2 regions of the Xanthomonas sp. WHRI 7945 genome follow, and region 2 is predicted to be linked to the other one. Evidence: riboswitches for the same ligand, from Rfam matches in the RefSeq annotation. Region 2 holds a riboswitch; the other holds the start of a gene.

Region 1 (15,766 bases), on a different contig from region 2:
GCAGCAGCGCCAGCACGATGATTTCGCCGCTGTCGCGATCGCCGAAGCAGTAGCCGACCATGCGGCCTCCCGCCTCGGCCACGTGTCCGGGGAAACTGCCGTTGGCGATACCGGCCTGCCAGCTGTCCACGGTGATGCCCAGCGCAGCCAGCTGCTCGGCCGAGAACGCGTTCTCACGGGTCCGGCCGCGCAGGTCGATGCAGTCCGCCGCGTCGGCGGGCACGGCGGCGCGATAAGAGATGTGCATGGGTGATCCCGGAATTGACTGGCTACGCCGGTCATTATCCGGGGCGCGCGCGGCATGTCGCGGGAACAGGCGACGATGCGCGAAAGCGCTGCTTCGACGAAGCAGCCAATGCGCGTTCGATCCTGCAGGAGCGGCTTCAGCCGCGACGCTTTACCGGTAGAGCCCGGTCGCGGCTGAAGCCGCTGCTACAAGGGCTGCAGCGTCGATGTCGATGCTGCCGCGCTTTTCACAGTCGTAGCAAGCGCTGCGCCGTGCGGCGCAGCGCTTCGTTCCTCAGCGTGCCGCCGGCGCGTAGCGCAGCGTCACCGCGTACTCGCGGCCCGGCTGGTTGTACCAGTTGATGGTCTGGTAGTCGCGATCGAACACGTTGCTGGCCTTGGCCTGCAGCGTCCAGTCCGGCGCGAATGCGTATTCCACGCGCAGGTCGACAGTGCCGTAGCCGGCCAGGCGCACGCTGTTGGCCGCGTCGTCGTAGCGGTGGCCGCTGCCGAACGCGGTCACCCCGAGCTTGACCGGGCCGAAGCCGCGGTCCACGTCCAGCCGCGCGGTGTTCTGCGCGCGCCGCGCCAGCCAGTTGTCGCGGTTGCCGCCGTCGCTGCGGTTGCGCGGATCGGTGTGGCTGAGCTGCGCGGACAGTTCCCAGCCGGCCAGCGTCGCATAGCCGGTCAGCTCGGCGCCGCGGATCCGCGCTTCGTCCACGTTGACCGGCAGGAAGCTGACGGCGTCGTAGGAGATCAGGTCGTCGACGCGGGTCTCGTAGACGTTGAAGGTCCAGTTCCAGGTATCGGCGTACTGCGCCACGCCCAGGTTGCCGCTCTTGGACTTCTCCGGCTTCAGTTCCGGATTGCCGGAGAACGGGTAGTACAGGTCGTTGAAGGTCGGCGCCTTGAAGCCGGTGCCGACGCTGGCGGTGAGCTTGAAGCCGCCGTCCAGCGCCAGGCCCCAGCCGAGGCTGCCGGTGGTGTGCTGGCCGAACTGCTCGTTGTCGTCGCTGCGCACGCTGGCCTGCACCTGCTGCGCGCCGAAGCGGCCTTGGTACTCGGCGAACACGCCGGTGTTGTCGCGCTGGTCGAGGTCGAAAGCGGTGCTGCCGGTGACTTCCTCGCGCTGCCAGTCGGCGCCGGCGCTGAGCAGGTGGCCCTCGGCCAGGCCGAAGTCGCCCTGCAGCGAGGCGGTGTCGCGGCGGCTGTCGAAGGTGCTGACGAAGCTGCGCGTGTCGCTGCCGGCGGCGTGGTAGTAGCTGTCGGCCTGGTCGGTGTTGCGGCCGAGTTGCGCGGCCACGTGCACGCGCTCGGACGGGGTCCAGTCGAGCTTGCCGCCGAACACCTGCTGGGTGTTGTCGGCCTCGTTGCCGGCGAACAGCGCATCGCCGTCGTATTCGTTGCGGCTGTCGATGTTCAGCGCCTGGCCTTCGATGCGCAGCGTGTCGCTCAGCGCATAGCCGGCGCGCGCGCTCAGCGAGGTGTTGCGGTAGCCATCGCGGTCCGGCTCGTCGATGAAGCAGCCGGCGAACAGGGTGGCCGAACCGTTGCAGGCGTTGATGCCGTCGGTCTTCTGGTAGCCGCCCTGCACCGACAGCCAGCCGCGCTCGCCGCGGTTGCTGAAGCCGGCGCTGGCCTGGCGCAGGCCATTGCTGCCGGCGCCCAGGCTCAGGTTCTGCTGCAGGCCCTGGCCGCCGCGGCGGGTGAAGATCTGGATCACCCCGCCGATCGCATCGGAGCCGTACAGGCTCGAGCGCGGGCCGCGCACGACCTCGATGCGCTCGATCTGGCTCAGCGGCAGGTCCTGGAACGCGGCCAGGCCGGCGCTGGCCGAGCCGATGCGCACGCCGTCCACCAGCACCAGCACGTGGTCCGATTCGCTGCCGCGCAGGCTCAGCGTGGTCAGCTTGCCCAGCCCGCCCTGGTTGGACACGCCGATGCCGGCGCGGCCCTGCAGCAGCTGCGCCAGCGACGTGGCCTGGCTGCGCTCGATCTCGGCGCGGTCGATCACCTGCGCCGGGACCACGCTGTCCTCGACCGAGATCTGGGTGCGGGTGGCGGTGACCAGGACCTGGTCCAGGTCGGTGGCGGCATCGGCGGCGAGCGCCAGCGAGGGCAGGGACAGGGCGGACGCGATCGCGACCGAAAGCAGGCGGAACGACATGGGGCAACTCCGGCGCGCGGTTGCGCGCTGTGACGGCGAAGGAGTCGCGAACGGAAGGTGCGAGCGGACGGCGCCAGACGCGGCGCGGCACGCCGCGACGCCCTCCGCATCGCAACCAGTGGACTGCAAGGCCGGTCTCCGGGCTGGCGATCTGGGAGTCGGAACTCCCGGCTGGCGACGCCTTCCCATGCGGTTTGCACAGTGGCGCAGGTCGTCAGCTTGGATCGCTTACCGTTGCGGGGGCAGCGCCGGCCTTGTCGCAAGACGCACCGGCTTCCCGTTTCAACCTGCAGGCCGGAGCCGGCAGGTCACCTTGAAGCGGCGCGATTGTACGCGATCGCCGGCGTGACGCGCGGATCAGTCGGCGTCGCGCTCGCCGGCGTGGCCGTCGTCGTCGCGTCCGTGGTCGCGCTCGGCGTCGTAGGCATGGCCGCCGGACGCGTCGTCGGCGTAGTCCGCATACGGCGTATCGCTATGGTCGCCGCCGCGGTCGAAATGGGTGGTCGCCACCGGTCCGGCCACCGGCAGGCCGCGTTGCGCCGGAAGCGCCGCCGCCGCCGTGTCCAGCTCGGCGAGCAACTGCGTGCGCCGTGCCTCGGCCAGTTCCTGCCAGTGGCAGCCGGTCAGCGCGCCCTCCAGCGAGTACAGCAGGTTGAGGCTGGGCTTGAAGCCGGCGCGCTTGACCTTCAGGAATGCGCCCACCGCGCCGGCCGCGGCCAAGTCCTCCTGCGTGCGCAGGCCGACCTGGCGCAGCCAGGCCGCGCTCTTGGGGCCGATGTTGCGCAGCTTCTCGGTGCTCATCGCAGCGCGTCGACGAAGACCTGGGCGATCGCCTCCAGGCCGTGCTGGTCGTCGGCATCGAAGCGCGCCAGGTCCGGGCTGTCCAGGTCGAACACGCCGATCAACTCGCCGTCGCGCAGCAGCGGCACCACCAGCTCCGAGCGCGACGCCGCATCGCAGGCGATATGCCCGGGGAAGGCCTCGACGTCGTCGATGCGCTGGGTCTGGCCGCTGCTGGCGGCGGCGCCGCACACGCCCTTGTGCAGCGGGATGCGCACGCACGCGGGCAGGCCCTGGAACGGCCCGACCACCAGTTCCTTGCCGTCGTACAGGTAGAAGCCGACCCAGTTCAACCGCGGCAGCGCGTGGTACACCAGCGCCGCCAGGTTGGCGGCATTGGCGATGCGGTCGGGTTCGCCGCTGACCAGGGAGCGGGCCTGGGCGAGCAACTGGGCGTACTGTTCCGGCTTGCTGCCGGTGAGCGAAGAGGAAGCGAACATCGCACGAGTCTAGCAGCGGCCGGTGGCGGCCTGGCGGCGGAGACGGCCGACGCAAGGGAGAGCGGACGCGTGCCTGGATGGGCCGAGCCGTCGCTGGCAGCGATCGACCTGCGCCCCACGTGTTCCTTGGCGCATGCATCCGCGCGATGGCCCCTGTGCGCACGGGCAGATCGCCGCTGACGCTGACGCGGCGGCACGGCGCCGGCTATCCTGCGCGGCCGCGCCGCATGTGGCGGCCCCCGAGGATCCTGCGACGATGCGCTTCCCCGCCTTCTACGTCACCGGCACCGATACCGGCATCGGCAAGACCGTCGCCAGCACCGCGCTGCTGCATGCGCTGCGCGCGCGCGGGCAGGCGGCGGTGGGCATGAAGCCGGTCGCCAGCGGCTGCGAACGCGGCGCGGACGGCTGGCGCAACGAGGATGCGCTGGCGCTGCAGGCGGCCAGCGCGCCGCGGCCGGACTACGCGGACCTCAATCCCTATGCCTTGCCGCTGCCGCTGGCGCCGGAACTGGCCGCCGCCGCGGCCGGCGTGCGCGTGGAGCTGGAACCGATCGCGGCGGCCTTCGCGCGTCTGCGCGCGCAGGCGGACGTGGTGGTGGTGGAAGGCGTCGGCGGCTGGGCGGCGCCGCTGTCGGCGACGCTGGACCAGGCCGACCTGGCGCGCGCGCTGGCCTTGCCGGTGCTGCTGGTGGTCGGGCTGCGCCTGGGCTGCCTCAACCACGCCCGGCTCAGCGCCGCGGCGATCGCCGCCGACGGCCTGCGCTGCATCGGCTGGATCGGTAACGAGATCGATCCGGCGATGCAACGCATCGACGCCAATATGCAGATGCTGCAGGAGCGCTTGCCGATGCCCTGCTGGGGGCGGCTGCCGTACCGGCCGCAACCGGATCCGGCCGCGCTGGCGGCGCAGCTGCACCCATGGCCGGGCGCGCAGACGGCGGGCTGATTCGGCGCCTGGCCGCGAGCGCGCGCAGCGCAGGAATGGCGGCCGCGAGGAGGGTTTCTTGTGGAGGAGGGACTTTCGGCCCCAACGGACCGAAAAAGTCGGGCTGAGACATCCGCAAGAAGCACAAGAATGCCTGGCACTGCGAAAATCCCGAGTCCCGAGTCCCGAGTCCCGAGAACCGAGTCCCGAGAACCGAGAACCGAGAACCGAGAACCGAGAACCGCGAATCCCGAATCCCAGCCATAAAAAAGACCCGGTAGAGGGAGGGATCTACCGGGTCTTGGCTGCACGGGGGGAGGGACCCGCGCGTACCACTGGTCAGTCCTGCGGCTGTGCCGCAGCGGACTTGTCTGGTCTTGCTTATTTGGTCTTGGCCTTCGGCGCGGCCTGATCGGTGGCCGCCTCGAACTGGTTCTTGGCGAGCTGGCCGATGGCTTCGGAGGTCTTCAGGCTGAGGCCGAACATTTCCTGGTTGGCCGTGGCCAGCCGCTCGAAGTTGTCGCGGGCGATCTGCAGGCCCTTCGGCCACAGCGACTGCACGCTGCCGATGTCGCGCGCTTCGGTGAGCTCGCCGAGGAAGCCGGTGGTCGCGGCGACGTTCTTCTCGAAGGTCTTCAGCTGCACGCCGAACACGCTCTCAGCGCTTTCCAGCGCCAGACGGTTGGCCCGCGCGGCGGCGGCGGCGAACTGCTGGGTGTAGCTGCTGAACTGATCATTGAACTGAGCGGACATCATGCAACTCCAGGGAATGCCGATTGCTGTTGCAGTGCAACATACGCGCATTCTGCTGCAATGCAACAAAATTTTCTGAAGTCGCTCAGGCTTGGTTCAAACTGGCTTTCGGATCAATAGGTTGGAGGCGATCTGCCTGGCGCCGACCTGGCCTGCGGACGCATTGGGCGGACGCCAGCTGCGCCTACGCGGGCACCCGGGAACAGGGCCGTCCATCCGCAATGGGTCAGTCGCCGTCATGCCGCCCTTGCCAATCCCCAATCCCCAATCCCTGCCTCAAGCAGGACCGCGATACCGGCAGCCGGACGTGCAGGTCTCGTGGATCACCACCTCGCTCAACAGCGGCAATGCCGGCTTGAGCCGCTCCCAGATCCACACCGCCAGGCGTTCGCTGGTCGGGTTCTCCAGGCCCTCGATATCGTTGAGGTAGTGGTGGTCGAGCTGGTCGTAAATCGGGCCGAACGCGGCCTTGATGTCGCCGAAGTCCATGACCCAGCCGGTGTCGGCGCCAGGCTCGCCGCTGACGTGCAGCTCGACCCGGAACGAATGCCCGTGCAGCCGCGCGCACTTGTGGCCGGGCGGGACGTTGGGCAGGCGGTGCGCCGCTTCGAGGGTGAAGATCTTGAAGATATTCATGGCGTCATTCTAAGTGTGGGCGCCGCGCGGATCGTCGGCGCTGGCGGCTGCGGGATTTGCGGTGGCGAGGCGTCGCGAAAACACGAACGCCGCCCGGAGGCGGCGTTCGTGGTGCTGCGGTCGGCTGCGCTCAGCGCGCAGCGCTGGGCTGGCCGCCGCTGCGACGGCGCTCGCCCTGGCGGCGTGCGCCGCCCGGCTGGGTGCCGCCGGCCGGCTTGGCGCCGGCATGCGCGTGCGGACGCGGCGCATCGCCGTGCGGACGGCGCGCGTGGGTGCTCTTGCGCGGCGGACGCTGGCCGCCCGGACGCTCGTCGGCCGGATTGTTGTTGCCCCAGCGGATCGGCGTGGACGGCTCGAAGCCCGGCACGTCGCGGATGTCCATCTCGCGCTTGAGCATGCGCGAGATCGCGCGCAGCAGCTTGGCCTCGTCCTGCGCCACCAGCGACACCGCCTCGCCCTGCGAGCCGTTGCGGCCGGTGCGGCCGATCCGGTGCACGTAGTCCTCGGCGACCATCGGCAGGTCGTAGTTGATGACCTTCGGCAGCTGGTCGATGTCGATGCCGCGCGCGGCGATGTCGGTCGCCACCAACACGGTGATGCGACCGGCCTTGAAGTCGCTCAGCGCGCGCAGGCGCTGGCCCTGGCTCTTGTTGCCGTGGATCGCGGCGGTCTTGAGCCCGGACTTGTCCAGGAACATGGTCAGCTTGTCGGCGCCGTGCTTGGTGCGCGCGAACACCAGCGTCTGCATGCGCGAATCGGCGGCCAGCAGGTGCAGCAGCAGCTCGCGCTTGCGGGTGCCATCGACCGGGTGCACGCGGTGGGTGATGGTGTCGGCGACGGTGTTGCTCGGCGTGGCCTGGATTTCCTGCGGGTCGTGCATGAACTCGCGGGCCAGCTGCTTGATGCCTTCCTCGAAGGTGGCCGAGAACAGCAGGGTCTGCCGGTTCTGCTTGGGCAGCTTGGCCAGGATGCGCTTGATCGAGGGCAGGAAGCCCATGTCGAGCATGCGGTCGGCCTCGTCCAGCACCAGGATCTCGATGCCCGACAGGTCCACGCTGCGGCGCTCGAGGTGATCGAGCAGGCGGCCCGGGCAGGCGATCAGCAGGTCCACGCCGCGACGCAGCGCGTCGAGCTGGTTGCCCATGCCGACGCCGCCGTAGATGGTGGTGCTGGGGATGCGCAGGTACTTGCTGTAGCCGCGCAGGCTGTCGTGCACCTGGGTGGCCAGCTCGCGGGTCGGGGTCAGGATCAGCGCGCGCGGCTTGCGCGCGCCATTGCCCACCGGCTGCGGCGAGGTGCCCAGGTGCTGCAGCAGCGGCAGGCCGAACGCGGCGGTCTTGCCGGTGCCGGTCTGCGCGCCAGCCATCAGGTCGTGGCCGGCCAGCGCCAGCGGAATCGCCTGCAACTGGATCGGGGTGGGGGTTTCGTAGCCCTGCTCGGCCAACGCGCGCAGCAGGAAGGGCGCCAGGCCCAAGGATTCGAATGACATCGAGAAAAGCTCCGGATAACGCGCCGTCGCCGGGACGTGCCCGGAGTGCAGACGCAAGTAGGGTGAGGCTCGGAGCGTTCCCGTGAACCGCGCTGCGAGAGGGTGGAACAACCCGGAGCAGACAGCGCTCGGGTTTGTCGGCACCACGAAAGGCGTCGGGCGGGGCGGGCGAGCGGATCGAACGATCCTGACCTCGCCGGCGGTCCCTGAGGGAAACGGACGGCCGCATGCAGACCTGGCCAGTCTACGCTGAATTGGCGCAATGCACAAAAGGCCGGGCGGTTTTCCGACGGCCGGCGGCTCTGTTTCAGTTGCAACCAATATCCGGTCTGGCCGTACAATCGTCCGATCGGCTCCCCAGCACTGGACGGACATGAAGCTAGGTTCCCTGAAGGAAGGCGGTCGCGACGGCACCTTGATCGTCGTTTCCCGCGACCTGACCCGCGCGGTGCGCGCCACCGGCATCGCTGCGACCCTGCAGCGCGCGCTGGAGGACTGGAGCAACCTGGCGCCGCGCCTGAACGCGCTGTCCGAGTCGCTCAACGACGGCAGCGCCGACGGCCAGTTCGACCTGGACATCGCCGCGCTGGCCGCGCCGCTGCCGCGCGCCTACGAGTTCCTGGACGGCAGCGCCTACCTGCCGCACGTGGAGCGGGTGCGCCGCGCGCGCGGCGCCGAGGTGCCGGAGAGCTTCTACAGCGATCCGCTGATGTACCAGGCGGTCAGCGCCGGCTTCTACGGCCCGCGCGACGCGGTCAAGGTGGTCAGCGAGGACTACGGCATCGACCTGGAGGCGGAGATCGTGGTGGTCACCGACGACGTGCCGATGGCGGTCGATGCGCAGCAGGCCGCAGGGCATATCCAGCTGATCGGGCTGGTCAACGACGTGTCGCTGCGCAACCTGATCCCGGCCGAACTGGCCAAGGGCTTCGGCTTCGTGCAGTCCAAGCCGCGCTCGGCGCTGTCGCCGGTGTTCGTGACCCCGGACGAACTGGGCGAGGCCTGGCGCGACAACAAGCTGCACCTGCCGCTGCTGACCCACATCAACGGCGCGTGGTTCGGCGCGCCGGAAGCCGGCGAGGACATGCAGTTCGACTTCGCGCAACTGGTCGCGCACGCGGCGAAGACGCGGCCGCTGGCCGCCGGCGCGGTGATCGGCTCGGGCACCATCGCCAACCAGGACACCAGCCGCGGCGCCTCCTGCTTCGCCGAACAGCGCGTGGTCGAGACCTTGCGCGACGGCCAGCCGAGTACGCCGTTCATGAAGTTCGGTGACGTGGTGCGGATCGAGATGCTGGACCGTGACGGGGTGAGCATCTTCGGCGCGATCGAACAGCGCATCGAGCCCGCTTCCCGGCCCTGAGCCGGCCGGCGGCGGCGCCGAGACGACCGGCGGTGCCGCTGCTACTGTGTCCACCGGTATCGTGATCGTCCGGACGGGGAGGGGCAGGGGCGTGGAAGAGGCGTTGCAGCTGTACACCTACTGGCGTTCCAGCGCCGCCTATCGCGTGCGCATCGGCCTCAACCTGAAAGGGCTGGCCTACCAGGCGCTGCCGGTGCACCTGGTGCGCGACGGCGGCCAGCAGCACTCGCCGGAGTACGCGCGGCTCAATCCGCAGGAGCTGGTGCCGACGCTGTGCCACGACGGCCAGCCGATCCGCCAGTCGCTGGCGATCCTGGAATACCTGGACGAACGCTGGCCGGAGCCGCCGCTGCTGCCGGATGCGGCGATCGACCGCGCGCGGGTGCGCGGGCTCGCGCAGCTGATCGCCTGCGACATCCACCCGCTCAACAACCTGCGCGTGGGCCGGTTCTTCGAGACCGTGTGGAGCGTGCCGCAGTCCGAGCGCGAGGAGTGGATGCTGCACTGGATCGTGCTGGGCTTCGATGCGCTGGAGCAACTGCTCGCCGAATCGCCCGACACCGGCACCTATTGCCATGGCGAGCAGCCGGGGCTGGCCGATTGCTGCCTGGTGCCGCAGGTCTTCAACGCGCGCCGCTTCGGCGTGGACATGCAGGTCTATCCGACCCTGGCGCGGATCGAGCAGGCCTGCCTGGCGCTGCCGGCGTTCGATGCGGCGCGCCCGGAGCGGCAGCCGGACGCGCAGGGCTGAGGCCTGGCGTCTCGACCCTGGAGGCGCGGCTTCAGCGGCGACAGGGTCTTGCCGGACGATGTGTGTCGCGGCTGAAGCCGCTCCTACAGGTACAGGGGCGCAGCGCGCTCAACCGAAGCCGTGCGTGATCCGCGGCGAACTGGCGCCGCCGCCGGCTGCGGCGTCATAGTCCGCGTAGGGGTCGTGTTCGCCGCTGGAGCCCTCGGACAGGCGGAACTTCAGCGCCAGGCCGTCGCGCGAGTCGGCAGCGCGCAGCGCTTCCTCCTGCTCGATCTGGCCCTGCTTGACCATCCGGAACAGGCACTGGTCGAAGGTCTCCATGCCTTCCTCCAGCGACTCCTCCATGGCGGCCTTGATCTCGTGCACCTGGCCGCGGCGCAGCAGGTCGCGGATCATCGGCGTGTTCAGCAGCACCTCGGTGGCCGGGCGGCGGCGCTCGTTCTTGTCCTTGACCAGGCGCTGCGAGACCACCGCGCGCAGGTTCAGCGCCAGGTTCATCAGCACGTTCTTGTGCGCGCTTTCCGGGAAGAAGTTGAGGATGCGCTCGATGGTCTGGTCGGCGTTGTTGGAGTGCAGCGTGGCCAGGCACAGGTGGCCGGTCTCGGCGAAGGCGATCGCCGCCTCCATCGTCGTCGCGTCCAGGATCTCGCCGATCAGGATCACGTCCGGCGCCTCGCGCATCGCGTTCTTCAGCGCGTTGTGGAAGGCGTGGGTGTCCAGGCCGACCTCGCGCTGGTTGACGATCGACATCTTGTGCTTGTGCAGGTATTCGATCGGATCCTCGATGGTGAGGATGTGCCCGGTGGTGGTGCTGTTGCGGTGGTCGATCATCGACGCCAGCGAGGTGGACTTGCCGGAGCCGGTCGAGCCGACCACCAGGACCAGCCCGCGCGGGGTCATGATCACGTCCTTGAGCACCTGCGGCAGGTGCAGTTCCTCGATGCTGGGGATCTTGCTGCGGATCGCGCGGATGACCATGCCGACCTCGCCGCGCTGCTTGAACACGTTGACCCGGAAGCGGCCGGCGTCCTGCAGCGCGATGGCCATGTTCAGCTCCAGCTCGCGCTCGAACTGCGGCACCTGGCCCTCGTCCATCAGCGAATAGGCGATCTTCTTGACCATGCCCGGCGGCAGGCCGGTGGCGCCGAGCGGGTACAGCTTGCCTTCGATCTTGATATAGACCGGTGCTCCCGTAGTCAGGAACATGTCCGAGGCGTTCTTTTCGGTCATCAGCTTCAGGAAGTAGCCGATATCCATGCGCAATGGTTCCCCAACAATCCGCGGCTGCCCGTTGCAAGCGCGCCACAGGCTTCCGACAATGGCCGCGCTCGACGTCTCCGCCTACGGCCCCCCTTGATGAAAACTAGCTTCGCACAAATCCGTTGCCCGCAGTACGTGATGGCGTGCGCATTGGCGCTGTTTGCCGCGCCCGCCGCGTTCGCCCAGGTCGCCTCGCCGGAGCTGCAGACCGCGCAGCAGGCGGTGCAGCGCGCGATCCAGGCCGACGCCGACCAGTACGCGCCGGACCTGATCGCCACGGCCCGCCAGGGCCTGGAGCAGGCCCAGCAGGCGGCACTGGACCGCCGCCAACGCAAGACCGCGCCGCAGCTGGCGCTGCGCGTGGCGGCCGATGCCGATTTGGCGCGGGTACGCAGCGAGGAGGCGGTGGCGAACGCGCAACTGCAGCAGCGCAAGGCCGAGGTGGCCGACCTGCAGCGCAGCTTGAACACCGGGGAGGGCCGTCCATGAGCCGTCGCGTGGGGATGGCCGGCCGCCTGGCCGCGCTGCTGTTGCTGGTCGCGCCGCTGGCCGCGTTCGCGGCCGACGATCCGGAACTGGCGGTGCTGAACCAGCGCCTGGTCGCCCTGCAGGCCGATCCGCTGAGCGCCGACGTGGCCGCCTACGAGCGGCTGCAGGCGCAGCAGGCGGTCGCCGCGTTCGCCGCGGCCAAGCGCAAGGAGCAGGACGATGCGCGCTACCTCGCCGAGCGCCGCGTCGAGATCGCCGAGACCGCCGCGCGTGCGGCGCTGGCGCGGCGCCAGGTCGACCAGCTGGAGAGGACCCGCAGCGAGCTGCTGGTCGAAGCCAGCCGCCGCGAGGCCGCGCGCGCGCGCCAGGAAGCCGAGCGGCTGCGGGTGCAGGCGCAGATCCAGGCCGAGGAGGCCGAAAGCCTGCGCCAGGCGGCCGAGGCCGAACAGCTGGCGCGGCAGGATGCCGAGCAGGCGCTGACCAGCGTGGCCGGGCAGCAGACCGCCAAGCTCAGCGCCGCGCAGCAGAAATCGGCCAAGCTGGCCCGCGAGGAGGCCGAACTGGTCGCCGGGGCCAAGCTGCCGGCGTCGCGCTTCGAGCCGCGCGGGGAGGTCTTCACCGTCACCGGCGGCGCATTCGCCGCGGGCAAGGCGGCGCTGACCGCCGATGCCGCCGGCCAGGCCAAGGCGCTGGCGCAGTACCTGCAGATCGGCGCCAAGGGCCGGGTGCGGATCGAGGCCTACGATGCCGACGCCAGCGTGGCGCAGAAGCGCGCCGACGCGCTGCGCGATGCGCTGGTCGGCGGCGGCGTGGCGGCGAGCCGGCTGCAGGCGGTGGGCAAGAAGGCGCCGGCGAGCAAGGCCCGCGCCGCCGAGGTGGTGATCGCGCCCTGAGCCGGGGTGGCCGCGCCGTGCCCTGGAACCGTTTTTAACGCGGTTTTTCCCTGGGCCTGAGCGGCGAGCAACTGAATGCGGAAAAGCGGGCTGGCGTCCCTTGTCGGATGCGGTGGGGAGGCGTAGGGTCGAACTCCCAGGCGGCATCTCGTCGCCTGGTCCCAACGGAGGCACCGGGCCGATGAAGCAGTGGCACGCACCGCAGCACGACGTTCCAAGGGCCGCAGGCCCGGGCGTTGCGGTGGAGCGGCTGGCGGCCCGCGCGACTCCGCTCCCAGGCAACGCCCCGTGCCGTTCCGGCCGGGGCGTTCTTGTTTCCAGCTGAAGGAGGCTATTCCTATGTTCGAAGGGCAATCGCAGACCGAAATCGACGCGCTGATCAAATCCGATCCCGAGTTCAAGCAGCTGTACCAGCGTCACAAGACCCTGGACAAGAAATGCATGGATGCCGAACTCGGCGTGCTGCCGATCGACGATCTCACCCTGTCCCAGATGAAGCGGGAAAAGCTCGCGGCCAAGGAAAAGCTGCTGCGGCTCTACGACGAGCAGCAGAAGCCGCACTGATCCACCCCTCCCACGACGCGTTCACTTGTCGCGGGCGGTGGCCGGCCTCCTCGTCGGCTCGCCACCGTCCGCGCCATCTCTTCCCGAAGCCGCGATCGCGGCTTTTTTCGTGCCGATTCCGCGTCCCGGTCTGACATTCCGGCGCATACCGCGGATAATCACCGGTCCAGCCGCTATGTCGGCGCGATGCATCCGGACGCGATGGCCATTCACTCTTCCGTACTCGACCTGATCGGCGACACCCCCATCGTCAAGGCCAGCAAGCTCGACACCGGCGTGTGCGAGCTGTACCTGAAGCTGGAAAGCGCCAACCCCGGCGGCTCGATCAAGGACCGCATCGGCCTGTCGATGATCGAGGCGGCCGAGCGCCGCGGCGAACTCAAGCCCGGCGCGGTGCTGGTCGAAGGCACCGCCGGCAACACCGGCATCGGCCTGGCCCTGGTCGCCCAGCAGAAAGGCTACAAGCTGATCCTGGTGGTGCCGGACAAGATGAGCCGGGAGAAGATCTTCAACCTCAAGGCGATGGGCGCCGAAGTGGTACTGACCCGCTCGGACGTGGCCAAGGGCCATCCCGAGTACTACCAGGACCTAGCCGCGCGCCTCGCCGCCGAGACCCCCGGCGCCTACTTCGTCAACCAGTTCGGCAACCCCGACAACCCGGCCGCGCACGAGTTCGGCACCGGGCCGGAGATCCTGCGGCAGATGGACGGCAAGCTGGACGCGATCGTATTCGGCTGCGGCAGCTCCGGCACCATGACCGGCCTGTCGCGCGCCTTCGCCGCCGCCTCGCCGCACACCGAACTGGTGCTGGCCGACCCGGTCGGCTCGATCCTGACCGAGTACATCGAGCAGGGCACGGTCAGCGAGAAGTCCGGCAGCTGGCTGGTGGAGGGCATCGGCGAGGACTTCCTGCCGGCCATCTCCGATTTCTCGCGGGTCAAGAAGGCCTATTCGATCAGCGACGCCGAGAGCTTCCACACCGCGCGCGAGCTGCTGGCCAAGGAGGGCATCCTCGGCGGCTCCTCGACCGGCACCCTGCTGGCCGCGGCGCTGAAGTACTGCCGCGCGCAGACCGAACCCAAGCGGGTGCTGGTGTTCGTCTGCGACACCGGCAACAAGTACCTGTCGAAGATGTACAACGACTACTGGATGCTGGACAACGGCTTCCTGGAGCGCCCGCAGCACGGTGACCTGCGCGACCTGATCCTGCGCCCGTACAGCCAGCGCGACACCGTGGTGGTCGGCCCCAACGACCTGCTGACCACCGCCTACCAGCGCATGAAGCTGTACGACGTGTCGCAGCTGCCGGTGATGGATGGCGACCAACTGGTGGGCATCGTCGACGAAAGCGACGTCTTGTTGCACGTCTATGGCGACGAGGCCCGCTTCCGCGACCCGGTCTCCACGGCCATGGTCAGCAAGCTCGACCGGCTCGACGTGAAATCGCCGATCGAGGCCCTGCTGCCGGTGTTCGACCGCGGCCAGGTCGCCATCGTGATGAACGACGGCGCCTTCCTCGGCCTGATCACCCGCATCGACCTGCTCAACTACCTGCGCCGCCGCGTCCAGTGACGGTGCCTCGTGGACGGCTCCCGGTACAGGGGGCCGTTCAGACCTCGCTGCTAGAATCACGCCCCTTCTCCGGGAACCCCTCATGACGGACCACACGTCCAAACCCAATGGCGACGGCCCTGCGCTGTCGCTGGCGACCCTGGCGATCCATGGCGGCCAGCATCCGGACCCGTCCACGGGCGCGGTGATGCCGCCGATCTATGCGACCTCCACCTACGCCCAGTCCAGCCCCGGCGAACACCAGGGCTTCGAGTACTCGCGTACCCACAACCCGACCCGCTTCGCCTACGAGCGCTGCGTCGCCGCGCTGGAAGGCGGCTCGCGCGGCTTCGCGTTCGCCTCCGGCATGGCCGCCACCTCCACGGTGATGGAGCTGCTGGACAGCGGCAGCCACGTGGTGGCGATGGACGACCTGTACGGCGGCAGCTACCGCCTGTTCGAACGCGTGCGCAGGCGCACCGCCGCGCTGGACTTCAGCTTCGTCGACCTGACCGATCCGGCTGCGTTCGCAGCCGCGATCACGCCCAAGACCCGGATGGTGTGGATCGAAACCCCCACCAACCCGATGCTGAAGATCGTCGACATCGCCGCGATCGCCGCGATCGCGCGCCAGCACGGCCTGCTGGTGGTGGTGGACAACACCTTCGCCTCGCCGATGCTGCAGCGCCCGCTGGAACTGGGCGCGGACATCGTCGTGCACTCGGCGACCAAGTACCTCAACGGCCACTCGGACATGGTCGGCGGCATCGCCGTGGTCGGCGCCAATGCCGAACTGGCCGAGCAGCTGGCGTTCCTGCAGAACTCGGTGGGCGGCGTACAGGGCCCGTTCGACAGCTTCCTGGCGCTGCGCGGACTCAAGACCCTGCCGCTGCGGATGCGCGCGCATTGCGACAACGCGCTGGTGCTGGCGCAGTGGCTGGATACCCACTCGGCCGTGGAGAAGGTGATCTACCCGGGCCTGGCCTCGCATCCGCAGCACGCCCTGGCGCAGCGGCAGATGTCCGGCTTCGGCGGCATCGTCTCGATCGTGCTCAAGGGCGGCTTCGACGCGGCCAAGCGCTTCTGCGAGAAGACCGAGCTGTTCACCCTGGCCGAATCGCTGGGCGGCGTGGAAAGCCTGGTCAACCATCCTGCGGTCATGACCCATGCCTCCATCCCGGTCGCCCGCCGCGAACAGCTCGGCATCAGCGACGGCTTGGTGCGGTTGAGCGTGGGGGTCGAGGATGTGGGGGATTTGCGGGTGGATTTGCAGCGGGCGTTGGAGGCGCAGCAGTAGGTATGTTGCAGCAGCAGAGACGCCCGAGCATCTTGTCTAGTTTGAGGACCGGGTTGCTAGGCTTGAATCTTCAGGCATGGATACGTCGCCAGCCATATCTGCAACGTATTTATCGCCTGT
Region 2 (15,766 bases):
TGCGCGAGGCCTCGGTGCGGTAGAAGCGTTCGAACAGGCGCTCGCGTTTGTCCGCGTCCACGCCCGGTGCGCTGTCATCGATCTGTAGTTCCAGCACCGCGTCGCGACGCGCGCAGCGCACCTGCACCGTGCCGCCGGCATCGGTGTAGCGCAGCGTGTTCTCCAGCAGGTTGCCGAGCAGCTGCTGCAGCCGGCGCTCGTCGCCGTCTACCTGCAGCTGGCCGGCGTCGATCTGCACCTGCAGCTGCAGCGGCGCGGCGGCGAAGCGCGCCTGCACGCCGGCCAGCACCGTGGCCAGGATCAGCGCCAGATCGACCGGCGCACGCCGGTAGGCGAGCGCGCCGACGTCGGTCAGCGAGACGTCGTACAGGTCTTCGATCAGCTTGCCGAGCTGGCCGACCTGCTGGTGCAGCGATCCCAGCGAAGCCGGGGTCATCGGCCGGATGCCGTCCTGCAGCGCTTCCAGCTCGGCACGCAGCACCGCCAGCGGCGTGCGCAGTTCGTGCGAGATATCGGCCATGAACTCGCGGCGTGCGCGTTCGTTGTGTTCCAGCGCCTGCGCCAGCAGGTTGAAGTCGCGCGCCAATTGGCCGAATTCGTCGCGCGCGCCGGTGTCGATGCGGGTGGCGTAATCGCCGGCAGCCAGCCGATGGGTGGCGCCGGTGAGCCCGCGCATGCGCCGCAGCAAGGCGCGCGACAGCAGCCAGCCGAGCAGCGCGGCGACCAGCAGCGAGGCGCTGCCGATCGTCCACCATGCGCGTTGCTGCGCCTGGTAGAAGCGCGCATCCTCGGCCGCCAGCACCTTCTGGAACGGCAGCATCGCCATCCAGCCGACGGTGCGGCCGTCGACCACGATCGGGCGCAGGATGTCGTTGCGGCCGACATCCGGGTTGCCGATCACCGACCTGTAGTCCTTGTCGAGCACGGCGAAGCGGAACACCGCGCCGGTCTGGTCGGAGATCGGCGGCGGGCGTCGCGGCTGGCCAGGGCTGCGCTCCGGGCGCATCAGCACGAACCAGGCATCGGGATTGTCGCGCACGAAGTCCCAGTTGCCGTGCCGCGCGTACTCGGCCCTGACCCGCGGCAAGGTCTCCAGCATGCGTTCCACGCCCTGCTCGTTGAGGTAATCCAGGAACTGGCGCTTGAGGAAGACCTGCACGGCGATGCCGTTGACCAGCAGCACCGCCACGCATGCGGCGAGGATGGCGAGGAACAGCTTGGCGGTGATGCCCAGTTTCATCGGAGAGGCAATGCGGGACGCGGCGACGGGGGATGCTGCGTATTAGCCGCGCCGCCGCAGGGGAAATCAAGCGAATCCGCGCCGCTGCCGGCAATCTCCAAATTTGCTGCACATTCGCGCCGTAGCGTGGCCACATTCGGATAAACCGTGAGTTCGCCGCATGCTGCCCGTCGTCGCCCGTCGCTTCCCCGTTTCGTCCTCGCGCTGGTGGCTGGCCGGCGCCATCGCCGTGGCGCTGGCCGCATGTTCTTCCAAGCAGCCGCCGCAGCGGCCGCAGGCGCAGGTCGGCGTGCAGACGGTGAGCGCGCAGCGGCTGGCGCTGGACCAGACCCTGTCCGGCCGCACCGTGGCCTACATGAGCTCGGAGGTGCGCCCGCAGGTCGGCGGCATCCTGCGCAAGCGCCTGTTCACCGAGGGCCAGGACGTCAAGGCCGGGCAGGTGCTGTACGAGATCGATCCGGCCAGCTACCAGGCCGCGTACGACACCGCCAAGGGCGACCTGGCCCAGGCCGAGGCGGCGGTGCTGTCGGCCAGGCCGAAGGCGCAGCGCTACCAGACCCTGGTCGCGCTGGACGCGGTCAGCAAGCAGGACGGCGACGACGCGGTGGCCACGCTGCGCTCGAACGAGGCGGCCGTGGTCGCGGCCAAGGCCTCGCTGCAGACCGCGCGGATCAATCTCGACTACACCCGCATCACCGCGCCGATCGACGGCCGCATCGGCACCTCCAGCTACACGCCGGGCGCGCTGGTCAGCGCCGGCCAGAGCGACGTGCTGGCCACCATCAACCAGCTCGATCCGATGTACGTGGACGTGACCCAGTCCAGCGCGCAACTGCTGCAGCTGCGCCGCCAGCTCGACGCCGGCCAACTCAAGGCGGTGGACGGCAAGGCCGAGGTGAAACTGCAGCTGGAGGACGGCAGCACCTACGCGCGCAGCGGCACGCTGGAAGTGGTCGATGCCGCGGTCGATACCGCCACCGGCACGGTCAAGCTGCGCGCGGTGGTGCCCAATCCCGATCGGCTGCTGCTGCCGGGCATGTACGTCAAGGCGATGCTGTCGATGGCGGTGGACGAGCAGGCCATCCTGGTGGCGCAGCAGGCGATCAGCCGCAACAGCAAGGGCGAGGCGGTGGCGATGGTGGTCGGCAGCGACAACAAGGTCGCGCAGCGCGTGCTGACCACCGGCGACGCGATCGGCGACAAATGGCGGGTGCGCGACGGGCTGAAGGTCGGCGACAAGGTGATCGTGCAGGGCCTGCAGAAAGTCGCGGTCGGCGATCAGGTCAAGGCGGTGGAAGTGACCTCGGCCGCCACGACACCCGCGGCCACCCAAGGCACCGCTGCGGCCGCGCCGAAGGCCGACTGAGGGATCGCCATGGCCCGTTTCTTCATCGACCGTCCCATCCTCGCCTGGGTCATCGCGATCGTCATCACCCTGGCCGGCGCGATCTCGATCCTGTCGCTGCCGCTGGAGCAGTATCCGGACATCGCCCCGCCCGCGATCACCGTCAGCGCCACCTACACCGGCGCTTCCGCCGAGACCGTGCAGAACTCGGTGACGCAGATCCTCGAGCAGCAGATGACCGGGCTGGACAACCTGCTGTACATGTCCTCCAGCAGCAGCTCCGCCGGCAGCGCCTCGATCACCCTGACCTTCGATTCCGGCACCGATCCGGACACCGCGCAGGTGCAGGTGCAGAACAAGGTCTCGCAAGGCGAGTCGATGCTGCCCGAGGCGGTGCAGAGCAATGGCGTGACCGTCACCAAGTCCGCCGGCAGCAGCATGTTCATGGTGCTGGCCTTCACCTCCGAAGACGGCAGCATGGACAGCACCGACATCGGCGACTACATGGTGTCCACGCTGCAGGATCCGATCAGCCGGCTCAACGGCGTCGGCGGTGTCAATGTGTTCGGCTCCGAGTATTCGATGCGGGTGTGGCTGGATCCGGAAAAGCTGCGCACCTATGCGCTGATGCCCTCGGACGTGAGCAACGCGATCTCGGCGCAGAACGCCGACGTCTCCTCCGGCGCGCTCGGCGCGCTGCCGGCAGCGCAGGGCCAGCAGCTCAACGCCACGGTCACCTCGCGCAGCAAGCTCAAGACCCCGGCGCAGTTCGAGGCGATCGTGCTGAAGTCGCAGGCCGGCGGCGCCACCGTGTACCTGCGCGACGTGGCGCGGGTCGAACTGGGTTCCAAGTCGTATGCGTCCAGTTCCAAGTACAACGGCAAGGCCGCCTCCGGCATGGGCCTGCAGCTGGCCACCGGGGCCAACGCGCTGGACGCGGCCAAGGCGGTGGAGGCCAAGCTGGAGCAGCTCAAGCCGTATTTCCCGGCCGGACTCAAATACGAGGTCGCCTACGACACCACGCCGTTCGTGCGCATCTCCATCGAGGAAGTGGTCAAGACCCTGCTCGAGGCGATCGTACTGGTGGTGCTGGTGATGTACCTGTTCCTGCAGAACTGGCGCGCCACGCTGGTGCCGGTGATCGCGGTGCCGGTGGTGCTGCTGGGCACCTTCGGCGTGTTGGCGTTGCTCGGCTATTCGATCAACACCCTGACCATGTTCGCGATGGTGCTGGCGATCGGCCTGCTGGTGGACGATGCGATCGTGGTGGTGGAGAACGTCGAGCGCTTGATGAGCGAGGAGGGTATGTCGCCGCGGCAGGCGACCTATACCTCGATGGGGCAGATCACCGGCGCGCTGGTCGGCATCGCCCTGGTGCTGACCGCGGTGTTCCTGCCGATGGCGTTCTTCGGCGGCGCCACCGGCGAGATCTACCGGCAGTTCTCGGTGACCATCGCCGCGGCGATGCTGCTGTCGCTGCTGGTGGCGCTGACCTTGAGTCCTGCGCTGTGCGCCAGCCTGCTCAAGCCGATCGAGCAAGGCGGCCACGTCTCGCGCAAGGGCCCGCTGGGGCGCTTCTTCGGCTGGTTCAACGAGCGCTTCGACCGCGGTGCCGACGGCTATGGCCGCGGCGTGGGCAAGCTGATCGGCCACCGCAAGCTCGGCACGCTGGTCTACCTGGCGCTGCTCGCGGTGATGGCGCTGTTGTTCTGGCGCCTGCCCAGTTCGTTCCTGCCCGAAGAGGACCAGGGCATGCTGATGGTGATGTTCACCACGCCGGCCGGCGCCACCCAGCAGCGCACCCAGCAGTCGATCGACCAGGCCACCGGCTTCATCCTCAAACAGCCGGAAGTGGCGGGGGTGATGACCATCAGCGGCTTCAGCTTCGCCGGCAGCAGCCAGAACTCGGGCATGGGCTTCATCAAGCTCAAGGACTGGGCCGAGCGCGATGCCTCCGCACAGGAGGTCGCCAACCGCATCACCGGCGCGATGATGGGCACGCTGCCCGACGCGCAGGTGTTCGCGCTGTCGCCGCCGGCCATCAACGGCCTGGGCACCAGCTCCGGTTTCACCCTGGAGCTGCAGGACGTGGCCGGCAAGGGCCACGACGCCCTGGTCGCCGCACGCCAGCAATTGCTGCAACTGGCCAACGCCGACAAGGGCATGACCGCGGTGCGCTTCAACGGCCTGGAAGACGCGCCGACCTACCGCGTGCAGATCGACGATGCCAAGGCCGGCGCGCTGGGCCTGGCGGCCTCCGACATCAACGCCACGCTGGCCACGGTGATGGGCGGCAGCTACGTCAACGACTTCCTCAACAACAATCGGGTCAAGCGCGTCTACGTGCAAGGAGACGCCGCCGCGCGCATGTTGCCCAGCGACATCGACCGCTGGTACGTGCGCAACAGCAGCGAGGCGATGGTGCCGTTCTCGGCCTTCTCCAGCAGCGCGTGGGCGTATGCGCCGCAGGTATTGAGCCGCTTCAACGGGGTCGAGTCGATGGAGATCACCGGCAGCGCCGCCAGCGGCATCAGTTCTGGCGACGCGATGAACGGCATCGCCGGGCTGGTCGGGAAAGTGGGCAAGGACGTAGGTTACGCATGGTCAGGCATGTCCTACCAGGAGCAGGCCTCCGGCGCGCAGACCTGGATGCTGTACACGGTGTCGCTGATCTTCGTGTTCCTGTGCCTGGCCGCGCTGTACGAGAGCTGGTCGATCCCGATCTCGGTGATGCTGGCGGTGCCGGTGGGCATCGTCGGCGCGCTGCTGGCGACGTGGCTGCGTGGGCTGTCCAACGACATCTACTTCCAGGTCGGTCTGCTGGCGACGATGGGCCTGGCGGCCAAGAACGGCATCCTGATCGTCGAGTTCGCCAAGGAACTGGAGGAGAAGGGCCGGCCGCTGATCGACGCCACGCTGCATGCGGCGCGCATGCGCCTGCGCCCGATCCTGATGACCTCGCTGGCGTTCATGCTCGGCGTGCTGCCGATGGTGATCAGCAGCGGCGCCGGCTCCGGCGGTCGCCATTCGCTGGGCACCGGCGTGCTCGGCGGCACCCTGATCTCGACCATGCTCGGCATCTTCTTCGTGCCGCTGTTCTACGTGATCGTGCGCAGTCTGTTCCCCGGCAAGCGTGCCGAACCGGAACCGCTGCGCACCAAGGAGGCAACGCCGTGATCCGTGTGTCCCTGACCCGTACCGCGTTGGCCCTGACCTGCGCCGGTGTCCTCGCCGGCTGCGCCAGCATGGCGCCGAACTACGCCCGTCCCGACGCGCCTGTGCCGGCCACTTTCGCCGACAGCGGCACCAGCACCGGTGGTGACGTCGCCAACGTGGCCACGCTGGACTGGCGCCAGGTGTTCCTGGATCCGCGCCTGCAGCAGGTGATCGCGCAGGCGCTGGACAACAACCGCGACCTGCGCGTGGCGGTGCTCAACATCGACAAAGCACGCGCGCAGTACCGCATCCAGCGCGCGGACCTGTTCCCGTCGGTGGACCTCAGCGGCAGCCAGAGCGCCTCGCGCAGCAGCGCGTCCACCAGCAGCAGCGGACGCTCCGAAGTGGGGCGCACCTATGCGGCCGACGTCGGCGTCAGCAGTTGGGAACTGGACCTGTTCGGACGCATCCGCAGCCTCAAGAACGAGGCGCTGGAAACCTACCTGGCCACCGCGCAGACCCAGCGCAGCACGCGCATGAGCCTGGTCGCCGAGGTCGCCGCCGACTGGCTGACCGTGGCCGCCGACCAGCAGCGCCTGGCGCTGGCGCAGCAGACCCTGGCCAGCCAGCGGCAGACGCTGCAGCTCACCGAACTGCAGCACCAGCAGGGCATCGTCTCCGGGCTGGACCTGGCGCAGGTGCAGACCAGCGTGGAGAGCGCGCGTGCCGACGTCGCCAGCTACACCACGCAGCTGGCGACTTCGCGCAACGCGCTGGACCTGGTGGTGGGTGCGCCAGTGAGCGCGGAAGCATTGCCGCAGGCCGCCGCGCTGGAAGGCGGCGTGGCGTTGGCACCGCTGCCGGCGCCGCTGGAATCGCGCGTGCTGTTGCAGCGTCCGGACGTGCTGTATGCCGAGCACACGCTGAAGTCTGCCAATGCCGACATCGGCGCTGCGCGCGCTGCGTTCTTCCCGACCATCGCGCTGACCGCGTCCACCGGGCGCAGCAGCACCGCGTTGTCCAGCCTGTTCGATGCCGGCACCCGCACCTGGTCGTTCGTGCCCAGCATCAGCGTGCCGATCTTCCGTGCCGGCGCGCTCAAGGCCGAGCTGGACGAGTCCAAGATCACCCGCGACGTCAACGTCGCCGAGTACGAGCAGGCCATCCAGACCGCGTTCAGCGAAGTGGCCGATGCGCTGGCCACGCGCGCGCAACTGGACGAACGCATGGACGCGCAGCGCGCCCTGGTCGCCGTCACCCAACGCAGCTACACCCTGGCCGACGCGCGCTACCGCAACGGCGTGGACAGCTACCTGGATGCCCTGGATTCGCAGCGCTCGCTGTACGCCGCGCAGCAGGACCTGATCACCCTGCGCCTGACCGAGGCGAGCAACCGCGTCACCCTGTACAAGGTGCTCGGCGGCGGCGCGGATGCGCGCAGCGGCGAGCCGGTGGCTGAAGCGATGCGTTAGCGGATTTCTTGCACGACTGTAGGAGCGGCTTCAGCCGCGACGGGCCTTACCGAGAGCACCTGTCGCGGCTGAAGCCGCTCCTACAAAGAACAGCATCAGGATCGAAACGGCACCAGCAGCATTGGCGCATGGAGGCATCGGCGCCGCACCAGGCTTCCATGCCCGGGCAGCGCTTTTACCAATCTCCAATCCCGACTCCCCAATTCCGGCCCTCACCGCGCCGCGTTGGCGTTCATCGTCGCGTTGCGGTTGGCATCCAGGTATTGCGCCGGATCGCGCATGCCGGTGGTATGGCACTGGCCGGTGGTGTGGCCGCGGTTGACCCCGCCCGGTAGCTGCGCATTGACCTGCTCGACGGTGCCGTCCTCCGGGTCGTCCAGCACCAAGTCCGAGGCCGCGTTGCAGTAGTCGTTGGTGTACCAGTTGGTCTTGGCGAAGGAGGTGGTGTAGTAGTTGACCTGCGCCCGCGCCGAGGTCGGGATGCCGGCCAGCCAGGCCTTGGCGCCGTCGTAGCTCAGGTCGCTGTTGCTGCCGCAGCCCACGCCGAACCACGAGCCCACCGTGGCCAGGATGCCGGCCAGGTTGGTGCCCTGGTAGGGCGTGCCCACCGACTGCATGACGCGGCCGCCGCTGGCGTTGTCCAGCCCGCTCCAGTAGTAGCTGTACAGGTGCAGCGCGGCCATGCCGCCCTGGCTGTGCGCCACCGTACCGAACGAATTCCATTGACTGCCGAACTGCGCCAGCAACTGCGCGAACTGGTCGTTGCTGCGGTTCTGGTTGACGTCCAGGAACGCGGAGGCATTGCTGAATTGCGCCACCGGCCACACCCCGCCCGAGCAGTAGCCATGCACCAGCAGCAGCCGCGCACCGGTCGCCTGCGGCTGCGCATCGGTCGCCGCGCGCAGCAGCGCGGCCGGGCGCTCGCCCATGCGCATGCTGACGTCGATCGCGCCGCCGCGCGCCACGCTGCTGCGGCGCGGCGCCGGCAGGGTCAGCGCCAGCGTGTCGCGCGTGGCCAGCGGCACGAAATGGTCCGGGTCCTCGATGCGCAGGTTGCGCAGCGTGAATGGCGCGCGCGCGCCGGCGCGGACGATCCAGCGTTCGTCCACGCTCAGCGGCAGGCGCCCGTCCTGCGGCGCGAGCATGCCGCCGAGCCAGGCTACCGGCACCGCACTGCCGTCGCGGCCGGTGCCCCACAGTTCGCCCAGCACGCGGTAGTGCGCCGGCGCCTGGCCGCCGGCGCTGATCGGGATCGGCAGCATCAGGCGGGTGCCATCCTGCGCGCTCGCCGTCACCGCGTCGGCGGCGATGCGCAAGCTGGTGTCGAGCACCGGCAGCACGTGTTCGGCGGTGCGCACGAACGCCTGGCCGGCGGCGTCCTCGCCATGCACCACCACTTGCGCGAGGTAGCTGCCGGGGCCCTTCGCCGGGAAATCGCCGGCGTAGAGGCCGTCGCCGGCGGCGCCGTCGCCATGGCGGCCGTCGTCGGCCATCGGCCACTGCGTCACCGTGCCGTCGGGCGCGATCACGCGCAGCTGCGCATCGCGGATGCGCCCGGCCGTGGCGCCGAGCGCGGTGGCGCCGTGGCCGTCGATGCCGCCGAGCATCGCAGTCAGGCCGATGCGCTGGCCGCTGTGCAGTTGGCGGCGATCGCTGGGATAGGACGCCAGCTGGGTGCGCGCATCGCCTTCCATCAACAGGTAGCCGCGTTGCGCCTCGGTGCCGTCGGCGCGCAACGTCAAGGTCCAGTTGCCGTTGGCGGCAGCGTCCACGCGGTATTCGCGCGCCGGCAGTGCGGCGCCGCCGCTGCCCAGGCGGGTGGCGATGGCGTTCGGCACGATGCCGGCGGCGCTGGCGCGCGCGTTCGCCGCGCCAGGGGCATGCAACTGCGGTTGCCAGTCGTGCGCGCCGGACAGCAGCACGAAGCGCAGCTTGCCGTTCTCCACCGGCAGCGTCGCTTGCCATTGCGCAGCGGCGCCGCTGCGTGCGGATGAGAACTCCACCGGCAGCAACGCACTCTTGGACAGGATCGCCGCCTCGGCCGGTGCCGGCGCGCGCATCTGCGCGAATTCCTCCGGCGGGCCGGCCAATTGCTTGGGAACCAGATCGGCCGCCTGCGCGAGCAGCGGCGACAGCAGCAGCGTGAACAGCAGGGACAACTTCGGTAGCGTCGACATGGCTCTCTCCTTGAACGGTGCGAAGCCGGACAGTGCGCCGATCGCGATGCGACCGCACGCCTGCGCAGCGGATGCAGCGCCCCCTCGCCGCGACGTGACTGCGTTATACCCCGCCCCGATGACAGTTCCACCATGCGCTGCAGCACTGCGGCGGTTCCCGCGCCGCGGTGGTGGTGCAGGTGCCGCGGATCGGCTAGTGTCGGTGCTGGGGCGGCACTGCGGTGCCGATGGGAACGCTGGAACAGCCAGGGGGATGTCCAGATGCTGCGTGCTGCAGTGCTTTTCTCTGTTGTCTTTGCCGGGCTGGTGCCCGCGGCCGTCGTCGCGCAAGCGCCTGCGCCGATCCGCACCGGGTTCGCCTACTGCAGCGTGACCGACACCGGCACAGTGCCGGCCAAGGTCTGGGCCTCGCCAGTCGTCGAGGTGTCCTACCACGACGACGCCAGCGGCTGGCTGCGGCGCAGCAACGAACTGGCCAGCGATTTCCTGCGGCATGTTGGCAGCCTGGGCGGCGCCGGAACCAAGGACTGCGCGCTCGGCCCAGGCCGCGACGAAGCCCTGGCGCAGCGCGAGCAGCAACGCGCGCTATGGAGCAAGCGGCCGTTGCTGATCAAGGTCGGCAGCTGGCGCGAGGTGGAGTGGACGCCGCCGCCATGGGATGCCGCCGCGCAGGTGCCGACGCAGGTCACACGCTATTTCTACTGCTACCAGACCCAGGTCGACGTTCCCGATCGCAGCGACCTGGCGCGGACCGTCGCCAGCCAGATCTTCGCCATGCCGACCGACGCCGATCCGCTCGCGGTGTACGCCCAGAGCGCAGCGTACGCCGAGGAATTCAAGCAGACCGTGCGCGCGCACGGCCTGCCGGACGAAGGCACCACCTGCACCGCGTACGACACCCAGGCTGAAGCGGGCAAGGCCAGCCGCGACTACCGCAGGCTGTTCGGCGGGTTCAACACCAAGTTCACCGACGTGGCGTGGATGCCGAACGGCCGTGCACCTGCAGCGGCCGCGGCGCCGCCGGCCTCGGCGTCGGCAGCGCCGATCGCAGCCGCTGCGGCTGCGGCACCCAGAACACTCGGAGTGCGCATCGCGCCGGTCACCGCGGAACTGGTGTTGGCAACCGGGCTTCCTTCCGCGCGCGGCGCATGGATCGTGGAGGTGATCGATGGGAGCGTCGCCATGCATGCCGGGATCAAACCGATGGACGTGCTGCTGGAGATCGACGGCCGGGCGGTCGGCGCCCCTCAGGACGTCTCGGCGCTGGTGGCCGGAGTGCGCACAGGGGTTCCGGTGCCGGCGCAGGTATGGCGCGATCGCCGCATGCAGCAACTGAGTCTGTTGTTTGCAGGCGGCACTGACGCTGCGGTATCGGCGCAAGTGCCGGCGGCCGCTGCGCCAACGACGGAGTGAATTGAAGGCCAGTAGCTGCGGGTGCTTTGCCGCAGTCGGGTGTTCGTCTTAGCCGCGCGCAGTGCATCGCAGTGGGTCGGAGCAGCCTGTTCCGGCACCGGCGCATGGGCCAAGCGCTGCGCTGCGATAGCCGCGAACGGACATGCCGTGGCACCTGCCGTTGCGATGCCCGGCGTGCAGCACGCCGGGCATCGTCGGCGCATCGCCGACTTACGCCGCTTGCGCCTGCTGCGCGCGCAGCTGCCGTGCCGCGGCCACCATCGCCTCCAGCGCGCTGCGCGTTTCCGCCCAGTCGCGCGTCTTCAAGCCGCAATCCGGATTGACCCACAGTTGCTGCGGATCCAGCACCGCGCGCGCCTTGTCCAGCAACGCAACCATCTCCTGCGTGCTGGGCACGCGCGGCGAGTGGATGTCGTACACGCCCGGGCCGATCGCGTTCGGATAGCGGAAGCGCACGAACGCATCGAGCAGTTCCATCCGCGAGCGCGAGGTCTCGATCGAGATCACGTCCGCGTCCATCGCCGCCACCGCCTCGATGATGTCGTTGAACTCCGAGTAGCACATGTGGGTATGGATCTGGGTGGCGTCGCGCACCCCGGCCGCGGCGATGCGGAAGCACTGCACCGCCCAGTCCAGGTACGCCTGCCAGTCGGCGCGGCGCAGCGGCAGGCCCTCGCGGATCGCCGGCTCGTCGATCTGGATGACGCCGATGCCGGCCGCTTCCAGGTCGCGCACTTCGTCGCGCAGCGCCAGCGCGATCTGCCGGCAGGTCTGCGCGCGTTCCTGGTCGTCGCGCACGAACGACCACTGCAGCACCGTCACCGGCCCGGTCAGCATGCCCTTCATCGGCCTGTCGGTCAGCGACTGCGCGTACTGCGTCCAGCGCAGCGTCATCGGCGCGGGACGCCGCACGTCGCCGTAGATGATCGGCGGCTTCACGCAGCGCGAGCCGTAGCTCTGCACCCAGCCGTGCGTGGTGAAGGCGAAGCCGTCGAGCTGCTCGCCGAAGTATTCGACCATGTCGTTGCGCTCGAACTCGCCATGCACCAGCACGTCCAGCCCGAGCTGCTCCTGCGCGCGCACGCAGCGTTCTGTCTCTGCTGCCAGGAACGCGTCGTACTCGGCATCGCCGAGCTTGCCGGCCTTGTGCTGCGCGCGCGCCTGCCGCACCTGCGCGGTCTGCGGGAACGAGCCGATGGTGGTGGTCGGGTAGGCCGGCAGCCGCAACGCCGCCTGCTGCGCCTCGCGCCGCTGCGGATACGGCGACTGCCGGCGCCCGGCATCCTCGCTCAGCGCCGCCACCCGGCGTGCGACCTCGGGGCGATGCACGCGCGCGGACGCACGCCGCGTCTCCAGCGCCTCGCGCGCCGCGGCCAGCTCGGTCTGCGCGTGCGGCAGCTCCAGCAGCGCATCGGCCAGCGTGCGCAGTTCCTGCAGCTTCTGCTTGGCGAAGGCCAGCCATGCGTGCAGTTCGCGATCCAGGCGCTGTTCCTGCTCCAGGTCCACCGGCACGTGCAGCAGCGAGCACGACGGCGCCAGCCACAGGCGCTCGCTGCCGACATGCCCGACCGCGTAGCGCGCCAGGGTCAGCGCCGTGTCCAGCGGCGTGCGCCAGACGTTGCGGCCGTTGACCAGCCCGGCCGACAGCACGCGGTCGGCCGGCAGCGCCTGCAGCACCGCGTCCAGCTGCGCCACGCCGCGCACCAGGTCCACGTGCAGGCCGTCCACCGGCAGCGACGCGGCCAACTCCAGGTTGTCGCCCAACTCGCCGAAATACGTGGTCAGCAACAGCTTCGGCCGCGGCGCCTGGGCCAGGAACGCATAGGCGCGGCCATAGGCCTCGCGCGTGGCGAGGTCCAGGTCCAGCACCAGCGCCGGCTCGTCGATCTGAACCCAGGCGGCACCGGCCGCGTCGAGTTGCTGCAGCAGTTCGGCGTAGGCCGGCAACAGGCTGTCCAGCAGCGCCCAGCGGTCGCTGCCGTCCACGGTCTTGGACAGCAGCAGGAAGGTCACCGGCCCGATCAGCACCGGCCGCGTAGTGATGCCCAGCGCCTTGGCTTCCAGGAACTCGGCCAATGGCTTGTCGCCACGCAGGCGGAAATGCTGGCGCCGCGCCAGTTCCGGCACCAGGTAGTGGTAGTTGGTGTCGAACCACTTGGTCATTTCCAGCGCGTGCAGGTCCAGGCCGTCCTCCTGCGTGCCGCGCGCCATCGCGAAGTAGCCGGCCAGCGGATCGGCATCGGCCAGCGCGCGGTAGCGCTGCGGGATCGCATCGAACAGGAACGCGGTGTCGAGCATCGCGTCGTACAGGCTGAAGTCGTTGCTGGGCGGCAGGTCCAACCCGGCCTCGACCTGCAGCCGCCAGTGCCGCTGGCGCAACTGCCGCGCCGTGTCTTGCAGGCTTGCGCCGTTGCTGTCGCCGCGCCAGTAGCTTTCCAGCGCACGCTTGAGCTCGCGCCGCGCACCGATGCGCGGGAAGCCCAGGTTGGTCACGATCGTCATTTGCGTTTCCTCATTGCGTTCATGGGCATTGAGGAACGAAGGAACCGCGCGCCGTCCGCCCGTTCGCACGGGACGCCCGCCACGCCAGCGACCTTCGCCCCCGCGGGCGAACCGGCGCCACGCGGGCAGGCGGAAGAGCGCGGCGCGGCGCAGGGCCACGGCACGGCTTCCGGCCGCCTCCCCGCGGAGACGCCAGGTCGAATCGGAGGACGCACAGGTCCTCCGGCCGGGGCCGGTATTCGGGCTGATGGACGAGCGCACCGTGCCGGCTGCGCGCCTACTGTCCGTCGCTTCCCAGGCCGGCATGCGCCGGCCCAGTGCCATTGACGGAGGTCGTTTCCATTCACCGCTGCGGGGCAGCTCCGGAATGGGCAGGCGCTTGCGGCGCCGGCCTTCACCGGATTCCCGTTTAAATCCATCCCTTCATCCGAATGAAGCGATGGATACCTTCGGCGAGCGCACGATAGGCCGGATGCGGCGGCGGGTCAAGCGCCAAGTGAATTCGCCGACGTTGCCCGCAACGTTCACGGCGAACGTGTAAGCTATTGATCCCAAAGCCAATGATCTGGCGCTCCCGCGGCAAGCGGCAGCGCAGCACCGCCGCGCCCAATGACGCTTCCGCTCCCGACCTCCGACCTGCCCGCGCGCTACGCCGCTTCCCTGCGCCTGTCCGTCGCGCCGATGATGGACTGGACCGACCGCCTTATGTAGAAGGCTTCTTCGTTGGGCTGGCACAACAATGGCACATTGATCGCTTGATTTCGCAAGATTCGTCCCGAAGTCAGGAGAGTGATCGCGTCTCGCAAACGGTGAGACTGATATATGTGAGACTTCCTCGGCTCCGTAGGATCTCCTGCCGCCCCCTGTCTAGGAGCATTCATGGCCTACTCGCCTTCTACCGTCGCAAATTACTTCCTTGAAAAGGCCTCGCAAGAGGGACGGGCGCTTACGCCCATGCAACTCATCAAGTTGGTGTACATCGCTCATGGTTGGCACCTTGGTTACATGGGTCAACCGCTCATCAATGAGCAGGTGCAAGCTTGGAAGTACGGCCCTGTCATCAAGTCCTTGTACGATCGCGTGAGGCAATTTGGTAGTGGCGCTGTTCAGGGGCTGTTGTCCTTTAGTCCATTCCCTTGGCAGGTAGAGACCAAGGTTGACGCGACTGCAGCCAACCTCTTGGATTCTGTCTGGAAGAGCTACGCGGGATTCAGTGGTGTGCAGCTTTCCGCCATGACTCATATGGATAACACGCCTTGGTCGATCGCCTGGCATCAGCAAGGTGGTCGGAACATGAACTTCGCTCCGATCGACAACGCGTTGATCAAAGAACACTATCAGGCAAAGATCCGGGAGATGCAGGCGCAAGCAGCAAATGCTGCGAGCGTCGCATAAATGGCCGAGTCGCAGACTGAGTCTGATAAGACGTTTCCCGAGATAGCTCCGGCAGCCCGAGAGGCTGCCGACGCTACAAACGCTGGAGACCAGTCGCGTTCACCTGCGCCCTCAAAGGCGAAGAGCGAGATCTATCTCGATCAGTACGAGCTAAGTGAGGTGGCGCATCGGTCGTTCCGACGCTGGGCGTTCTTTGCCGTTGGCGGTGCGTCCTTGGCCTATCTGATCATGCTGCCGATCGCCATTTTTTGCGTTGTGGATGATCATTCGCTAGCTATCTTGGCATCTGCTCGCGACGCCGGTTGGCATGTCATCCTGCTAACAGGGCTAGTTCTAGTGATCTTGGCTGCAGTGCCGCTTTCCTTGACGCTCGCGCTGGTTCGGATGATCAGTTCAGGAAGGCAGGAAGACGACGGGAAGAATGGAAATTTCGCCATAACGACTCCACAAATTGAGCTCTTCAAAGCCTTGCTGGAGATGGTGAAAGCCGCTAAGTAGCAAGCCGCCCAAAGGCGGCTTTTTTAAGGCTCTATCCGGCCTTCTGCTTCCTCCGCTCATCCCACCAAGTAGCGACATCCCGCGTGTCGTACACGTCGCCGGTCCTGGCCGGCAACAGCCGCGCGCTGTGCTTGTTCGCCATGGTCTTCATGGCGCTACCCGGGAAGAACGCATCCCGCAAGTTCTCCCCGGTCATGGTCGGTCCGTATTTGCCGAACAGCAGCCAGAAGGTGGAGTAGTCGTTAGCGGCCATGAATCGCTTCCTCCTGTGACATGGTGCCGCGCTTAGTGGAATCCGCTATGTCGCGCCGCAACCAGCCCTTCGCTTCTGCCAACCGCTCTCGATAGACGCCGAGCCTTAGATCTAGATGGTTCGCCTTGTCGCGCTGGCCTCCCAGCAGCGTACAGAACTGAGTGCGCAGCACGATGGCCAGTTCTTGCGATTCCCGGCGGAGGCGTACTACCGCCTGCTCGATGCGCAGTGCATCTGCAGGGATGCTGGCGTCAGGCGCCAGGATCTTGGCCGTACCAGTACGCGTCTCGGTCGCGCGAACCGCTTCTACCGCCC

The links. A riboswitch is a leader RNA that binds a small molecule or an ion and turns the genes downstream of it on or off. The one in region 2 is predicted to bind cobalamin.
Region 1: another riboswitch for cobalamin. It lies ahead of btuB (TonB-dependent vitamin B12 receptor); the one in region 2 lies ahead of metE (5-methyltetrahydropteroyltriglutamate--homocysteine S-methyltransferase).

Annotation. Positions count from the first base shown of each region.
Region 1 covers NZ_JAYIQP010000015.1:52,995-68,760, reverse strand. The annotation lists gene VDQ83_RS13595 (N-acetyltransferase family protein) at 1-247, opposite strand, end outside; gene btuB (TonB-dependent vitamin B12 receptor) at 521-2,392, opposite strand; cobalamin riboswitch at 2,505-2,723, opposite strand; gene VDQ83_RS13585 (TfoX/Sxy family protein) at 2,750-3,193, opposite strand; gene VDQ83_RS13580 (GAF domain-containing protein) at 3,190-3,672, opposite strand; gene bioD (dethiobiotin synthase) at 3,929-4,621, shown strand; gene VDQ83_RS13570 (phasin family protein) at 4,982-5,353, opposite strand; gene queD (6-carboxytetrahydropterin synthase QueD) at 5,630-5,989, opposite strand; gene VDQ83_RS13560 (DEAD/DEAH box helicase) at 6,120-7,478, opposite strand; gene VDQ83_RS13555 (fumarylacetoacetate hydrolase family protein) at 7,852-8,841, shown strand; gene maiA (maleylacetoacetate isomerase) at 8,933-9,592, shown strand; gene VDQ83_RS13545 (PilT/PilU family type 4a pilus ATPase) at 9,701-10,849, opposite strand; gene VDQ83_RS13540 (DUF4398 domain-containing protein) at 10,949-11,341, shown strand; gene VDQ83_RS13535 (OmpA family protein) at 11,338-12,234, shown strand; gene VDQ83_RS13530 (YdcH family protein) at 12,574-12,798, shown strand; gene VDQ83_RS13525 (pyridoxal-phosphate dependent enzyme) at 13,000-14,370, shown strand; gene VDQ83_RS13520 (cystathionine gamma-synthase) at 14,453-15,646, shown strand; gene VDQ83_RS13515 (glycosyltransferase family 4 protein) at 15,649-15,766, shown strand, end outside.
Region 2 covers NZ_JAYIQP010000013.1:9,332-25,097, forward strand. The annotation lists gene baeS (sensor histidine kinase efflux regulator BaeS) at 1-1,240, opposite strand, end outside; gene VDQ83_RS12090 (efflux RND transporter periplasmic adaptor subunit) at 1,401-2,606, shown strand; gene VDQ83_RS12095 (efflux RND transporter permease subunit) at 2,616-5,762, shown strand; gene VDQ83_RS12100 (efflux transporter outer membrane subunit) at 5,768-7,213, shown strand; gene VDQ83_RS12105 (choice-of-anchor X domain-containing protein) at 7,426-9,390, opposite strand; gene VDQ83_RS12110 (PDZ domain-containing protein) at 9,523-10,803, shown strand; gene metE (5-methyltetrahydropteroyltriglutamate--homocysteine S-methyltransferase) at 11,014-13,305, opposite strand; cobalamin riboswitch at 13,519-13,772, opposite strand; gene VDQ83_RS12120 (Panacea domain-containing protein) at 14,185-14,700, shown strand; gene VDQ83_RS12125 (hypothetical protein) at 14,701-15,198, shown strand; gene VDQ83_RS12130 (hypothetical protein) at 15,230-15,451, opposite strand; gene VDQ83_RS12135 (hypothetical protein) at 15,441-15,766, opposite strand, start outside.